2 regions of the Mesobacillus sp. MER 48 genome follow, and region 2 is predicted to be linked to the other one. Evidence: a T-box and tRNA genes for the amino acid it is inferred to sense, from the RefSeq annotation. Region 2 holds a T-box; the other holds one or more tRNA genes.
What was found. The T-box of region 2 lies ahead of serS (serine--tRNA ligase). A T-box ahead of a tRNA ligase gene usually reads a tRNA of that ligase, here a tRNA-Ser.
Positions count from the first base shown of each region.

Region 1 (9,139 bases), on a different contig from region 2:
TAAAATAAGTTCATTTCCCGATTTTTCAAGATATCCGTATGGAGCTTCGCCACTCCATTAATGCTGTGACTGCCGACAATCGCAAGCGGGGCCATCCTGACCTCGCCATGGGCAATGATTGCCATGGATTCAACCCTGCCCCAATCGTCAGGATATTGCTCCCATACCACTTTACAGAAACGCTCGTTTATCTCTTCGACGATCATGTATATACGCGGCAGCAGCGGCTGGAATATCCTGATCGGCCAGCGTTCAAGCGCCTCTGCCAGGGTCGTATGGTTTGTATAGGAAAGTGTCTGGACAGTAATATGCCACGCATCCTCCCAGCCAAGTCCCTCTTCATCCATCAGGATCCTCATCAATTCAGGTACCGCGATCGCAGGATGTGTATCATTGATGTGGATGCTCACATAGTCATGGAACTCTAGCAAGCTCTTATTCTTCTTTTTAAACGACTTCACAATCGCCTTCAGGCTCGCCGCGACAAGGAAATATTGCTGCTTCAGCCGAAGGATTTTACCTTCATCATGAGTATCGTCCGGATATAAAAACTCTGAAACCGACTCAGTATCCTTCTTATACTTAAAAATATCGGCATTTGCCGGGAATCTTGATGGTTCAGCATTCCAAAGACGCAGGGTATTTACTGTCTGGGTCTGGTAGCCGATGACAGGAAGATCATAAGGAACAGCCATGATGGTCTCCGCGTTCAGATGCCTGAAAACAAGCCGGCCATTTTCCATTCTGCTCTCAATCTCTCCCCAAAAAGGTACTTCCACTGCATCATCAGTCTTGCGCACCTCCCAGACATGGCCGTGCCTTAGCCATTGCTCCGGAAGTTCAACTTGATAGCCATCAACGATCTTCTGCTCAAACAAGCCATGCTTATAGCGGATTCCGCAGCCATGTCCAGGCAAATCAAGCGATGCAAGGGAATCGAGGAAGCAGGCGGCAAGACGGCCAAGGCCTCCATTGCCAAGACCGGCATCCGCCTCAATTTCCTCCAATTGATCAAGCTCGATCCCCAGGTCCCTGAGTCCCTTGCACACAACCTCTTCAACACCCAAATTGATCAGATTGTGCCTGAGCAGACGCCCCAGCAGGAATTCAATCGACAGGTAATACACCTGTTTTTTCGCGCCAGCACGATATAATTCATTCGTTTTGATCCAATCAGAACTCACATGCTCCCTGATCATATGCCCGAGAGTCTGGAACTGCTCCCGGCTCGTGCTTTCTTCAAAGCTGGTTCCAAACATCATCTCGAGTTTTTTCAAGAAAGCGGTTTTGAATTTGGGAACACTAGAAAACATGCGATTCACTCCTTGAGATGAGATCGGAATACAAGTCTTTGTACTGTCTTGCCGACTGCGCCCAGCTATAGTCTGTTTCCATCGCCTTTGCCATCAGCTGCAGCCACTTTTCTCGCTTACGGTAAAATGACAGTGCCCGTTCAATCGTAAAGAGCATGTCATGGGCATTGAAATTGGCAAAAGTAAAACCATTGCCGTCCCCGTTGAATTCATTATAAGGCTGGACCGTATCATTCAGCCCGCCCGTCTCCCTGGCAACCGGGATCGATCCATAACGCATTGCAATCATCTGGCTCAATCCGCAAGGCTCGAACTTTGATGGCATCAGGAATAAATCCGATCCTGCATACACCTGGTGTGCCAGATTTTCATCAAAACCGATATATACGCCACATTGGTCAGGATACTGCGCAGCCATTTCCCTGAAGAATTGCTCAAACTCAGGGTCACCGGTGCCAAGAACAACGAGCTGCAATCCAGTTGCCATTATTTCATGGAAGACTTCCCTGACCAAATCAAGGCCTTTTTGTTTCGTCAGCCTTGTGATCATCGCAACAACCGGAACATCATCATTAACCGGCAGGCCAAAGCTTCGCTGTACCTGCAGTTTGTTGATCACTCTTCTTTCTAGTCCCCATACCCCGAAATTGGCAGCCAGGCCAGGATCGCTTTCAGGGTCATAAGCATCATGATCGATCCCGTTTACGATCCCGGAAAGATCCTCATTTCTTTTTCTCAGGATTCCATCTAGTTTTTCACCAAAATACTCAGTCTGGATTTCGTCTTTGTAAGTAGGGCTGACGGTTGTGATATGATCTGATGAAATCAATGCGGCTTTCATGAAATTGGCCATCCCGTAAAATTCCAGCTGTTCCTCATTGAAATAAGAACTGTCAATCTGCAGCAGGTCACCCAGCACTTCCCGAGGGAAAATCCCCTGGAATTGGAGATTATGAATCGTGAATACCGACCGGATCAATCCATAACCCGGACGCTTATAATACTCTGTCCGCAGCAAGAAAGGAATCATTCCGGTATGCCAGTCATGGCAATGGATCACGTCAGGATAAAACTCGCTTTCGGCGATGAACTCGAGCACCGCCCTGCTAAAAAAGGAAAAACGCTCCCCATCATCATAATGCCCATAAAGACTATCCCGCTTGAAGTAATATTCATTGTCCACAAAATAGAAGGTGACACCATCATGTTCAAGAGCTTCAATGCCGCAATATTGCGAGCGCCAACCCAATTGCACAGTAAACTCTTTCACTTTCTTCATTTCAGAGCGGAATTTCTCAGGAATCAATCCGTATTTCGGTAAAATCACCCTGACATCCGTTCCTAATTTTTCCAGTTCCTTCGGAAGTGATCCTGCTACATCTGCCAGGCCTCCTGACTTGATGAAAGGAACACATTCCGATACTGCGAATAATACCTTCACGAGCTGCTCCCCACTCCCTGTACTGCTCCTTTACGGATGACAGCAGGCGAGTCTGCTGGCGCTGTAATCACGGTTCCTGCCTCGATTCTTGCATCCTTATCTACTATTACAGAGTCCAATATACAATTCTCCTTAATCTGCGTCTTTTGCATGATGATACAATTGCGGATCACTGTACCCTTCCCAATTTTCACACCTCTTCCGATGATGCTGTTTTCAACGGTCCCCTCAATCAGCCCGCCATTGGCGACCATTGAATTCCGGACCGATGCATCCACATCATAGCGGGTTGGAGGCTCATCTTTCACCTTTGTTAAAATAGGGCGTTCTTTAGGGAATAACTCCTTCCAAACCTCAGGCTTCAGCAAATCCATGCTCACACTGAAATATTTAGCGATGGTATCCACCATCACTGCATAGCCTTCATAGTCGTAATAACAAAGCTGGAATTGACTGCTGGTATCCCTGGCAGCATCCCTCATATTCGAATATCCTGTTTCATTCCTTGTCATGATCAAATCCATCAGCAGGGTTTTTTTCACAAGATAAATTCCTAGCGACCTTCCATTCTTCTGAACTTCTGTAATGTCACAACCGGATTCGATATGCCAGTCAAGCAACGGCTGGAAATCCATATTGAAAACCGTATAGGAATTCGCTATCAGCGCATAATCCTGCGTACTCCGTTCAAAATAATCAATGTTATCGGCAAAGTGATCCAATGTTCCGATTCCCGTATAATTTTTATTCAGATTAGATGCCGGGAAGAAAAACAATCCATCCCTTTTTCGGTTGAGGTCCCAATTCCTTCCTGAACCTAAATGGTCCATCAGCGACCGGTACTGGTATTTCGGAAAAATCGCCACGCTCTCGATTCCCGAATTAACCATGTTTGAAAGGATAAAATCTATCAGCCTGTATCGCCCGCCAAAGGGAATCGCCGCCACCGACCGATGCAGGGACAGTTCCTGGAGATCTTCGTGAACGGTTGTCGCATCTATTACTCCCAATAATCGTTTGTTCATTTCTATTTCCTCCCGAAGTCGGCTCAATTGGATTGCAATTCACCGATTGTTTCTTCCGATACTAATGTAATTTCATTGCAGCTACCATCTGGCCTGATGATTGTACCATCAGGGACATATACGCCTGGCGACACAATCGCCTTCTCAATCACGCAATTATGGCCGATGACAGCATCTGGCATAATGACCGTTTCCTTGACAACCGCTCCTTTTTTAACCGTCACACCCTGGAATACGACCGTTTTGGAAACTTCTCCTTCAATCTTGCAGCCCTCATTGACAAGGGATTCCGAAACTTCCCCCTCTGGGCAAATATATTGCGGCGGCTGATTCGGGTTCACGGAATAAATCCGCCATGACTGATCAAATAGGTTCAGTGCACAATCTTTATCCAATAAATCCATATTCGCTTCCCACAGGCTCTGAACAGTACCAACATCCTTCCAGTAACCTTTAAAAGGATAGGCAAATAACTTCATATTTTCTTCGATCAGCAGCGGAATGATATCCTTGCCAAAATCATGGCTGGATTCTGGGTTCTGGTCATCTCTTATCAGATATTCCCTTAAAACACTCCATTTAAAAATATAAATTCCCATCGAAGCCAGATTATTTTTAGCGACATCCGGTTTTTCTTCAAATTCAGTAATTCTCAGCTCAGAATCCGTATTCATGATCCCGAAACGATTGGTTTCTTCCCAAGGCACCTCTATGACCGAAATGGTCACATCAGCCCCTTTTTCAACATGATAGTTGAGCATCAATTCATAATTCATTTTATAAATATGGTCACCCGAAAGAATCAAAACATATTCAGGATCATACTGATCAAGATAATTCAGGTTCTGAAAAATCGCACTTGCCGTGCCTGAATACCATTTAACCTCGGAACTCTCAGCATAAGGCGGGAGCACCGTCACACCTCCATCCTTTCTGTCGAGGTCCCATGCACTGCCTATGCCGATATAGGAGTTAAGCAATAACGGCTGATACTGCGTCAATACACCGACTGTATGGATGCCCGAGTTTGTGCAGTTACTTAATGGAAAGTCGATGATTCGATACTTGCCGCCAAAAGGGACAGCTGGTTTAGCGAGATTCTTTGTCAGTGAGTGCAGACGGCTTCCTTTTCCTCCTGCCAATAGCATTGCCACGCATTTCTTCTTTTGCATGATTGTTTCTCCCCTTTCTTTTAATAACAGGACGTAAAACTGAGATTCCGAATGGAGAAATACTCATCTCTATAGAATATGGCCTTCCATGGAAAGCTATTTCCTTTGCTTTTCGCACTTTTTTATTCAACACGCCTGAACCCCCGAAAACCTCGGCATCGCTATTTAAAATTTCCCGATATTCCCCGGGCTTCGGGACACCAATCCGATAGTCACGGTAAACTTTCTCGGTAAAATTGCAGACGATGACAAGCAGATCTTCCGGATTCTGCCCTTTACGGATAAAAGAGAAAACCGACTGGTCACGATTATCCGCGTCAATCCACTCAAAACCTTCATAGCTCTGGTCAATCTCATACAGTGGCTTTGAACGCTTATAGAGTTTGATCAGCTCTTTTGTGTAATGGTTCATTTTTTCATGCATTTCATACCCGAACAGATTCCAGTCAAGCTGTTCTTTGTCCTTCCACTCCGAAAACTGGCCGAATTCGGTTCCCATGAAGGTCAGCTTCTTTCCAGGATGCGCGACCATGAATCCAAGCAATAGCCGCAGCTGCGCAAATTTTTGCCAATAATCGCCCGGCATCTTGTCGAGAAGAGACTTCTTTCCATGCACCACCTCATCATGTGAAAAAGGCAGCACAAAATTCTCTGAAAAAGCATAAAGCAGGGAGAACGTAACCTTATCATGTATATGCTTCCTGTTATGGCTTTCTTCCTCCATATACTTCAATGTGTCGTTCATCCACCCCATGTTCCACTTGTATGTAAAACCCAGTCCGCCATACTCCACGGGAGCCGTCACCTGCGGCCAGTCGGTCGAATCCTCCGCGACCATCAAAGCTCCAGGTTCAAACTCTTTCACTGCTTTATTCAATTTCTTTAAAAACTCCACCCCGTACGGATTGGCTGCATTGACTGAATTAGGCCAATAAATGATGTTCGCAACCGCATCGACCCTGAAGCCATCAATATGATATTTCTCCAGCCAGAAAATCGCACTCGAGATCAGGAAGCTCTGGACCTCTGTTTTTCCCAAGTCAAAATTGGCTGTTCCCCAAACCAGGTTCTCCCGGTCACTCTCACGCTGGTATTCAAAAACATAACTGCCATCAAACTGGTACAGCCCATGGGCATCCTTGCAAAAATGGCCAGGAATCCAGTCAAGGATAACCCCAATGCCGTTTTGATGGCACATATCCACGAAATACATAAATTCATGTGGTGTTCCATAACGGCTTGTAACAGAAAAATAACCTGTGGATTGATAGCCCCAGGACATGTCGAGCGGATGCTCAGTTAAAGGCAATAGCTCAATATGTGTGTATCCATGTGAAAGAATATAAGGAATCAGCTCATCTGCAAGCTCACGATATGTAAGGAACGATCCATCATCATGCTTTTTCCAGGAACCCACATGCAGTTCATAGATGAACACAGGCTCATCGAGCGTGCTCCGCCCCTCCCTCTTCTGCAGCCACTTCTGATCACCCCATTTGTACCCATCAAGGGAATAAACAACCGAAGCGGTATTTGGCCTCTCTTCCGAGAAGAAAGCAAACGGATCAGCTTTAAGCTTCTTACCCCCGCCAGCTGTAAAAATCTCATATTTATAAATAGCTCCAGTCAGATCACCCTCTAAGGCAAGCTGCCAGACACCTTCCTTATTCACTTTATGAAACTTATGATTCTCTCCATACCAATGATTAAAATCACCAACAAGCTTTACTTCAAGCGCATTTGGAGCCCACACACAAAATCGAGTATATGTTTCGGTTCCTCGATTCATGACATGCGCACCAAATAAATTATGACTCTGATACAAATTCCCTTCATGGAACAGATGCAATTCAAACTCTGTTGGATTAATTACCAATGCCCTCCACCTGCCTTTGTAAAAACGAATAAAACTTCCTATTTGAGTAGTATTCTAGTTACCATAAAAAATTCCTTGTAAACATTTTCTTAATTTTTCGACAATAATACTTAGTAAAGCCGGTAATTCGACAAAAGCCCGAAAATGGTAGCGCTTTAATGTACTAAATCTTCCAATTACGCGAAATTTGGAGAACGAAAGTTGAAAGTGAATAATGATTTTTTGAGAGGGTTGGTTGAATTTATTAGGTTTGGCAAAGAGTTGGTGATTAAAAATATTTTTCAGTTGATAGCGTTTTCATATGGAAATGATGGAATAGTGATTAGGACTGAGGGGGGTTACGTAGACTTCCTACTGAATACAGCAATACTATTAAGTGGTCGTGTAAAGCCATTGAGGTTGATTGTATGATCTGTTTTTTACGAAGTTTATGCGGTTGAATTCTCATTGGCTCGGATATTGGAGGAACACATCACTCGTCACTAGTTTATGTGACCGTTTTTCTCTTTCTTCCTAAAACCGGGAATATATCTCTCGATATGTGCCTCGTTTTTTATTACTGCCTATAACCGGGAACATATCTCTTCTTTATCTGCTCCGTTTTTCTCCTTCACCCTATAACCGGGAACATATCTCTTCTTTATGTGCTCCGTTTTTCTCTTTCACCCAGAAACCGGGAACATACCTCTTCCTTTTGTGACCCGTTTTTCTCTTTCACCAAGCAACCGAGCACATATCTCCCCTAAAGTGATCAGTTTTTCCTTTTCAATCCTTTACCCTGGCATAAATCCATAATCGTCGCTTCTATGTACTCTGTTTTGATAGTGCGTGCAGCCTGCTGTATTGTTTAAACAACATCTTGGAAAAAAGCAGACAAGTTGGAAGAGAACACCTGGTTCCTCTGGAGGAAAAAATTTTAAGAACAAAAAAAGCTGTTAGCACAATTGCTAACAGCTTTCCTTATGACCCCTACGGGATTCGAACCCGTGTTACCGCCGTGAAAGGGCGGTGTCTTAACCGCTTGACCAAGGGGCCTTATGGCGGAGAAGGAGGGATTTGAACCCTCGCGCCGGTTACCCGACCTACACCCTTAGCAGGGGCGCCTCTTCAGCCTCTTGAGTACTTCCCCATAATGGCTCCGCAGGTAGGATTCGAACCTACGACCGCTCGGTTAACAGCCGAGTGCTCTACCACTGAGCTACTGCGGAATAATATAAAAAATGGGCCTAAGTGGACTCGAACCACCGACCTCACGCTTATCAGGCGTGCGCTCTAACCAGCTGAGCTATAGGCCCATATATGGAGCGGGTGATGGGAATCGAACCCACTACATCAGCTTGGAAGGCTGAGGTTTTACCAGTAAACTACACCCGCATATTAAGAAAAGGGGCGACTGATGGGAATCGAACCCACGAATGTCGGAACCACAATCCGATGCGTTAACCACTTCGCCACAATCGCCATATCTCAATCATATATAATTAATTAAATTAAATAAGGTGGCTCAGGACGGAATCGAACCGCCGACACAAGGATTTTCAGTCCTTTGCTCTACCGACTGAGCTACTGAGCCACTATAATAGTGTATCTAAAAAATAAAAATGGCGGTCCCGACCGGGATCGAACCGGCGATCTCCTGCGTGACAGGCAGGCATGTTAACCGCTACACCACGGGACCAGATTGCGGGGGCAGGATTTGAACCTGCGACCTTCGGGTTATGAGCCCGACGAGCTACCGGACTGCTCCACCCCGCGACAATATTAATAAAAAACTATGGAGGAGGTAGAGGGATTCGAACCCCCGCGCGGTGTTACCCGCCTGTCGGTTTTCAAGACCGATCCCTTCAGCCAGACTTGGGTATACCTCCGTATTCAAAACAAGTAAAATGGTGGACCTTGTAGGACTCGAACCTACGACCGGACGGTTATGAGCCGTCTGCTCTAACCAGCTGAGCTAAAGGTCCAGGATATCCTAGATTGAATAGGTTCAACCAGATTAAATTTGGTAGCGGCGGAGGGGATCGAACCCCCGACCTTACGGGTATGAACCGTACGCTCTAGCCAGCTGAGCTACACCGCCAAATTATTTTATTAAGATATAATGGTGGAGCCTAGCGGGATCGAACCGCTGACCTCCTGCGTGCAAGGCAGGCGCTCTCCCAGCTGAGCTAAGGCCCCATATAATATAAAGCATGGTCGGGAAGACAGGATTCGAACCTGCGACCCCTTGGTCCCAAACCAAGTGCTCTACCAAGCTGAGCTACTCCCCGATAAAGAGAAAATATAATGGCGCGCCCGAAAGGAGTCGAACC
Region 1 is NZ_JAMAUR010000019.1:1,222-10,360, forward strand. Features, by position in the region: gene M3593_RS23430 (glycogen/starch/alpha-glucan phosphorylase) at 1-1,313, opposite strand, end outside; gene glgA (glycogen synthase GlgA) at 1,303-2,754, opposite strand; gene M3593_RS23440 (GlgC family sugar phosphate nucleotidyltransferase) at 2,751-3,779, opposite strand; gene M3593_RS23445 (glucose-1-phosphate adenylyltransferase) at 3,803-4,951, opposite strand; gene glgB (1,4-alpha-glucan branching protein GlgB) at 4,869-6,827, opposite strand; tRNA gene M3593_RS23455 (tRNA-Glu) at 7,791-7,862, opposite strand; tRNA gene M3593_RS23460 (tRNA-Ser) at 7,866-7,956, opposite strand; tRNA gene M3593_RS23465 (tRNA-Asn) at 7,961-8,035, opposite strand; tRNA gene M3593_RS23470 (tRNA-Ile) at 8,049-8,122, opposite strand; tRNA gene M3593_RS23475 (tRNA-Gly) at 8,128-8,201, opposite strand; tRNA gene M3593_RS23480 (tRNA-His) at 8,216-8,288, opposite strand; tRNA gene M3593_RS23485 (tRNA-Phe) at 8,328-8,400, opposite strand; tRNA gene M3593_RS23490 (tRNA-Asp) at 8,430-8,505, opposite strand; tRNA gene M3593_RS23495 (tRNA-Met) at 8,509-8,582, opposite strand; tRNA gene M3593_RS23500 (tRNA-Ser) at 8,603-8,695, opposite strand; tRNA gene M3593_RS23505 (tRNA-Ile) at 8,715-8,791, opposite strand; tRNA gene M3593_RS23510 (tRNA-Met) at 8,831-8,907, opposite strand; tRNA gene M3593_RS23515 (tRNA-Ala) at 8,930-9,005, opposite strand; tRNA gene M3593_RS23520 (tRNA-Pro) at 9,021-9,097, opposite strand.
Region 1: it has a tRNA-Ser gene. The T-box ahead of serS (serine--tRNA ligase) is inferred to sense a tRNA for this amino acid. The anticodon was not compared.

Region 2 (7,436 bases):
CAGGTTGAATTTTAACGGAATGGGCTCAGCCGAGGCATCAAGGTTAGCCTCGAACTTGAGATTGCCATTACTTTTTTCTTTGAAAGATACGGGAATGGATGACTTAAGTTGAAAGAATTCCTTGAAACGATTTTCAGTCATATGAAAGTGATCCAATATGGACATAGGCAGGGAGTAAAGTGAATCCTGTTCAGATTGCAGCTTTTCAAAATTTTGCTTCCCTCTTAGTGATGCATAGATGCCAGAGAGTTCAGGAATCCGTTCCATCACGTCACCCATTGTTGCTTTTTCTCCTTCCAATTGTTTCATGTGGAACATCTTTTCAGCCATAAGCGAAAATAGGCCATTCTTTTGGAATTTCACCTCATCATCCAAGAATCGATATTGTTGCTTTTTACGCTTTCTTGTCGAAACACCGTGAGCAAGAACGGAAGTCGTCTCAGGGTAATCTGGTTCAACTGTCAGGATGCATGCTTTGATAAGATGGACAAGTCCATAGAAAAGCAAAATGGGCTGGATGGCCAGCGGCGATTTTTCTGCCTGTTCATAATAAAGCTTCCCATGTTCGAGATAATACATAAAGGGATAGCAGTTTTCAAAGCTCTTCAGGTCAGGCTGCTCGAGATTGATTTTCCGGTAACATTTTTTTAGAAAATCTTGTGAATATTCGGCTGAAAAGAAGAGTGTATAGCTATTCCAATCTTTATAAGGCAAAGACACATAAAAAACCTCCAAGTTAACTGAAAAATCTAACTAATAACAACGTCCTTGACAGTATTTTAACCAATTGATAACCTACAAATAATATTTTCTTAAAGGGGGGCATTTACTATGTGGGAAAGTAAGTTTGTAAAAGAAGGATTAACGTTTGATGATGTACTATTGGTGCCAGCTAAATCGGAGGTTTTACCAAAGGATGTCAGCCTCAAGGTCAGCCTGACAGAGACACTGGGATTGAATATTCCGATCATCAGTGCCGGCATGGATACAGTAACAGAAGCTGAATTGGCGATTTCCATCGCAAGGCAGGGGGGTCTGGGCATCATCCATAAAAACATGTCCATTGAAGCCCAGGCAGATCAGGTTGATAAGGTAAAGCGCTCTGAAAGTGGTGTCATCACTGATCCTTTCTTTTTAACCCCAGAGCATCAAGTATATGATGCTGAACATCTGATGGGGAAATATCGCATTTCCGGTGTTCCGATTGTCAATAACAAAGAAGAGCAAAAACTTGTTGGAATCATTACGAATCGTGATATGCGTTTTATCCAGGATTACTCCATTAAAATTGAGGAAGTCATGACTAAAACGAATCTGGTGACTGCTTCTGTAGGTACAACCCTTCAGGAAGCAGAACAAATCCTTCAGCGCCATAAGATTGAAAAACTCCCACTAGTAAATGACGAAGGTGTTTTGAAAGGCCTCATCACCATTAAGGATATCGAAAAAGTGATTGAGTTCCCGAATTCTTCGAAGGATAACAAAGGCCGATTATTATGCGGAGCCGCAGTCGGGGTAACAGCCGATACGATGAAGCGTGTTGAGATGCTGGTGAAATCACATGTGGATGTCATTGTTGTTGATACAGCGCATGGGCATTCGAAGGGTGTAATTGAAACAGTAAAACAAATCCGTGAAGCCTACCCAGAACTTAATATTATCGCCGGAAATGTCGCGACAGCAGAAGCGACAAAAGATCTGATTGAGGCTGGGGCAGATATCGTGAAGGTTGGCATTGGACCTGGTTCGATCTGTACTACGCGAGTCGTTGCCGGTGTAGGTGTGCCGCAAATTACAGCTGTGTATGATTGTGCGACAGAAGCACGCAAGCATGGCAAGGCAATCATTGCCGATGGAGGCATCAAATACTCCGGAGATATCGTGAAAGCACTAGCCGCCGGAGGGCATGCAGTCATGCTTGGAAGCTTGCTGGCTGGTGTCACTGAGAGTCCAGGTGAAACTGAAATCTACCAGGGAAGACGCTTCAAAGTGTACCGTGGTATGGGTTCAGTTGCTGCGATGGAAAAAGGATCGAAGGATCGTTACTTCCAGGAAGACAACAAGAAGTTTGTTCCAGAGGGCATTGAAGGAAGAATTCCTTACAAAGGACCCCTTACAGACACAATCTATCAGCTGATCGGCGGCATCCGTTCGGGCATGGGATACTGCGGAACGGCAAACCTTCAAGAATTAAGGGAAAATGCTCAATTCGTAAGAATGACGGGCGCAGGTTTGAGAGAGAGCCACCCGCATGACGTCCAGATCACGAAGGAAGCTCCAAACTATTCCATGTCATAATTCAAAGCCTGGAAAATCAGGTTTTACTTACGTTGTATAAGCAGCAAGTTTACGAAAAAGAAAATTAAATAAAGGAAAAACAGACAGGGACTAAGACTTTTATCCTGTTTCGGGTCTGTTTTTTCCTGATTTTACAATAGACAGAGTGACTATTCTCTGTCTATTTTTTTCGTTTTTTTTATGGTAAACTATACGGGTGTGATTTTTTAAAGGGTAGAAAAAAATGCAAGTTTTATAGATTATTTCAAAATTATGGAGGGAAATTCGTCTTGAATCGTAAACAGAAACAGCTTTCAATGTTTTTTGCAGCATTCATTCTAACGATCACAACAATGTTTTCAGGATTTTCAATGGAAGCTGAAGCAGCAGAGGGTCAACTCGGCATTGATGCCGAAGCAGCTATGCTGGTAGATGCGGAAACTGGAAGAGTATTATATGAGAAAAATTCCGATGTTGTCCTTGGTGTGGCTTCCATGTCCAAGATGATGACAGAATATATGGTTCTTGAAGCGGTCAAAGAAGGAAAGCTGAAGTGGGATCAGAAGGTCAAGATCAACGAGTATGTCCACAAGCTGTCAGCTGCACCTGGCCTTTCAAATGTTGGCTTGACCCAAGGTGAAGATTATACGGTAAAAGAATTATATGAAGCGATGGCGATCCATTCCGGAAATGCAGCAACGGTTGCACTTGCTGAGGTTCTTTCTGGAACTGAGAAAAACCATGTTGAAAAAATGAACAAAAAAGCAGCCGAGTTAGGCTTGAAGGATTATAAATTCGTCAACTCCTCAGGCTTGAACAATAAGGATCTATTAGGCCAGCATCCTGCAGGCAATCCTGATGAAGAAAATGTCATGTCTGCACGTTCAATGGCCAAGCTTGCCTACCGACTATTGAAGGATTACCCAGAGGTTTTGGAAACAGCAAGTATGCCTGCATTGAAATTCCGTGATGGCCGTGAGTACAAGAACTTTAACTGGATGCTTCCAGGCCTTATTTATCAATACGAGGGTGTCGATGGCCTGAAGACGGGTTCTACTGATTTTGCTGGCTATGGTTTTACTGCTACTGCGATGAAGAATGGCCAGAGAGTCATCTCTGTTGTGATGAAGGCGGACTCTAAGGACAGCCGTTTTGCTGAGACTCGTAAAATCCTTGATTTTGCTTTCAGTAATTTTACAGAAGAAGAGCTTGTGAAAAAGAATTATCAGGTGAAAGGCAAGAAAACTCTTCCGGTAACGAAGGGCAAGGAAGACAGCGTGAAGATCCAGTCAAAAAAGGCGATCTCCATGGTAATCAGAAATGGCGAAAAAGATCAATATAAGCCAGTGCTCGTTCTGGATAAAAAGAAGCTTAACAAAGATGGTGAGCTGACTGCTCCAATCAAAAAAGGCGAACAAGTCGGCTATATGACTGTTAAGAATACCCAAGATGAAAAGATCAGCTTCCTGACTGAAGATGGCCAAAAAGAAATTCAGGTTCCAGTCGTTGCTGCTGAAAGCGTGGAAAAAGCAAACTGGTTCGTGCTTACAATGCGTGGAATCGGCGGGTTCTTTGGAGACCTGTTTGGCGGCGTTGCTGATACGGTAAAAGGTTGGTTTTAATGAATAATCAAAGGTTTCCTGTCTTGACAGGAAACCTTTTTTATTGTTTATTTTCAATAGGGGTAGCTGTAATTCCGACTAAAAAAGTCCGAATATCCAGTTATTTGTATTTGCTTTACATAGTAATCCCTTAAAAGGGACAAGGGGGAGTAAGAATGAGGACAGGTACTGATCGTGTTAAACGTGGTATGGCAGAAATGCAAAAGGGCGGCGTCATTATGGATGTTGTCAATGCCGAGCAGGCAAAGATTGCTGAAGAAGCAGGTGCGGTTGCCGTAATGGCACTTGAGCGTGTTCCTTCAGATATCCGTGCAGCTGGCGGTGTAGCAAGAATGGCTGACCCGAGAATCGTTGAAGAAGTGATGGGTGCTGTCACGATTCCCGTTATGGCAAAAGCAAGGATTGGACATATTGTAGAAGCACGTGTGCTAGAAGCAATGGGCGTTGATTATATCGATGAAAGTGAAGTTTTGACTCCGGCAGATGAGGAGTACCACCTGAATAAAAGAGATTACACAGTTCCGTTTGTCTGCGGATGCCGCGATCTTGGCGAAGCAGCCAGAAGGATTGGCGAGGGAGCATCCATGCTTCGTACAAAGGGTGAGCCAGGCACTGGAAACATCGTTGAAGCTGTTCGCCATATCCGCAAGGTGAACGCACAGGTTCGCAAAGTAGTCGCAATGGATATTGATGAGCTTATGACAGAAGCTAAGCTTCTTGGAGCGCCATATGAGCTTCTTCTTGAAATCAAGGAGCTTGGACGTCTCCCGGTCGTCAACTTTGCAGCAGGAGGCGTAGCAACGCCCGCAGATGCAGCATTGATGATGCAGCTTGGTGCTGATGGAGTATTTGTTGGATCTGGTATCTTCAAATCTGATAATCCAGCGAAGTTTGCAAAGGCAATTGTCGAAGCAACGACACATTATCAGGATTATGAATTGATTGCGAACATTTCGAAAGGCCTTGGCATCCCGATGAAGGGCATGGAGATTTCATCATTGGCCCCTGAAGCCCGCATGCAGGATCGCGGCTGGTAAGGAGTATCAATATGGTGAAAATCGGAGTACTAGGCCTTCAAGGGGCTGTCCGTGAGCATATATGGGCAATCGAGGCTTCTGGGGCAGAGGGCGTAGTTGTTAAACGTCCCGGTCAGCTGGAAGAGATAGACGGATTGATCATTCCAGGCGGAGAAAGCACGGCCATTCGCCGTCTGATTGATAAGTATGGATTCATGGACGAGTTGAAAAAATTCGCTGCAGATGGCAAGCCAATGTTCGGGACCTGCGCAGGATTGATCTTGCTGTCGAACGACCTGGTTGGCTATGATGAACCGCATATCGGTGTCATGGATGTGAAAGTGGAACGCAACTCGTTCGGGCGCCAGCGTGAGAGTTTTGAAGCAGATATCGATATTTCCGGAGTGGCTGACAATTTTTCCGCCGTATTCATCCGGGCTCCTCATATCGTGGAAGCGGGTGAGAATGTCGAAGTGCTTGCAAAGCATAATGACAGGATTGTCGCTGCCCGTGATGGTCAATTCCTCGGCTGTTCCTTCCATCCGGAATTGACAGATGATTTTCGGCTCATGAATTACTTTGTTAAAATGGTAGAAGAGTCTAAGAGTAAAAATTTTGCATAAACTGCTTGCATGCTGAACATAATTGTAGTAAATTATGAATTAAAATTCGATAGTAAAAGCGATGAGAGGGAATAGTAGCTTGTTTCCATTCCGAAGAGAACCGGTGGTTGGTGCAAACCGGTGTCTGGAACAAACGAATCCGCCCTCGAGCAGAGTATGGAACGCCATATGGCCAGTAAATACTCTCGGTAAAAACCGTTATTTTATGAGTGGAAGGCATTTTTGCCTTCAACTAGGGTGGCAACGCGGGTTAACTCTCGTCCCTTTTTGGGGACGGGAGTTTTTTATTTTATCAAAAGCTTTTTACTGCATATCAAAAAGGGAGGGATTCGCAGTGTTAGACGTAAAGTATTTAAGGGCGAATTTTGAAGAAGTAAAACAGAAGCTTCAGCACCGTGGCGAAGACTTGACTGATTTTGGAAAGTTTGAGGACCTGGATGTCAAGCGCAGGGAATTGATCCTTGAAGCTGAACAGCTGAAGAGCAGGAGGAATGAAGTATCCCAGCAGGTTGCGCAGCTTAAGCGTGAAAAGCAGGATGCAGACCACCTGATTGCGGAAATGCGTGAAGTAGGCGACAAAATCAAGGTGCTGGATGATCAATTGCGTGAGGTCGAGGAAGAGCTCGAGGCATTGATGCTTAGCATTCCGAATATCCCGCATGAAAGTGTTCCGGTTGGCGAAACAGAAGACGATAACGTGGAAATTCGCAAATGGGGCGAAGTCCGTGACTTTGAATTTGAAGCTAAGCCGCACTGGGAAATCGCAGACCATCTGAAAATCCTTGATTTTGAACGTGCAGGAAAAGTAACAGGCAGCCGTTTTGTCTTTTACAAAGGCTTAGGCGCACGCCTTGAGCGCGCATTGATGAGCTTCATGCTTGACCTGCATGTGGATGAGCATGGCTACAAGGAAATCCTTCCTCCGTACATGGTCAACCGCGCAAGCATGACAGGAACAGGACAGCTGCCTAAGTTTGAAGAGGATGCATTCCGCATCGAGAGCGAAGATTACTTCCTGATCCCGACAGCCGAGGTGCCTGTCACGAATATGCACCGTGACGAGATCCTGAGCGGTGAAGAGCTGCCAGTCAATTATGCAGCATACAGTGCATGTTTCCGTTCTGAGGCAGGATCCGCCGGACGAGATACACGCGGTTTGATCCGCCAGCATCAGTTCAACAAAGTGGAGTTGGTGAAGTTTGTTAAGCCTGAAGACTCTTATGACGAGCTGGAAAAGCTGACTGGACACGCCGAAAAGGTGCTTCAGCTGTTAGGCCTGCCATACCGCGTTTTGAGCATGTGCTCTGCTGACCTCGGCTTTACTGCTGCTAAGAAGTATGATATCGAAGTCTGGATTCCAAGCTACGGCACGTATAGGGAAATCTCTTCTTGCAGTAACTTTGAAAGCTTCCAGGCAAGACGTGCGAATATCCGGTTCCGCCGCGAGCCTAAGGCAAAGCCTGAACATGTGCATACCTTGAACGGATCAGGCCTTGCGATTGGCCGTACAGTTGCCGCGATTCTCGAGAACTACCAGCAGGCTGATGGAAGTGTCATCATTCCAGAAGCACTGCGTCCATACATGGGCAATAGGGAAGTTATTGCTCCTGAATAAGTTTCATTAATAAGCGGTTTAAACTTTGATTAGTGTCTAGATCCAACGCCTAGCTCCTCGAGTTGCTTGTCCAGTTTCGCCTCCTAAAAACTCCGAAACTTCAACTCCGCCGGCAGAAGCAAAAAGCGCTTCTTTGTCGGAGTCTCCAGTTTCTGCGTTTCTGGGCAGTCGGCTATACATTTCGATTTCGGTCCGTCCAATGAAGTCAAAGAACGACTTCACTGGTCGGCCCTCCAGCGCTTGTCGGAGCTGACCAAGGCGTTTCCGCTTTTCTTTTGGGCAG
Region 2 is NZ_JAMAUR010000018.1:8,826-16,261, reverse strand. Features, by position in the region: gene M3593_RS23425 (YaaC family protein) at 1-720, opposite strand, end outside; gene guaB (IMP dehydrogenase) at 832-2,298, shown strand; gene M3593_RS23415 (serine hydrolase) at 2,595-3,899, shown strand; gene pdxS (pyridoxal 5'-phosphate synthase lyase subunit PdxS) at 4,055-4,936, shown strand; gene pdxT (pyridoxal 5'-phosphate synthase glutaminase subunit PdxT) at 4,948-5,538, shown strand; T-box leader at 5,591-5,806, shown strand; gene serS (serine--tRNA ligase) at 5,873-7,153, shown strand; gene M3593_RS23395 (hypothetical protein) at 7,190-7,375, opposite strand.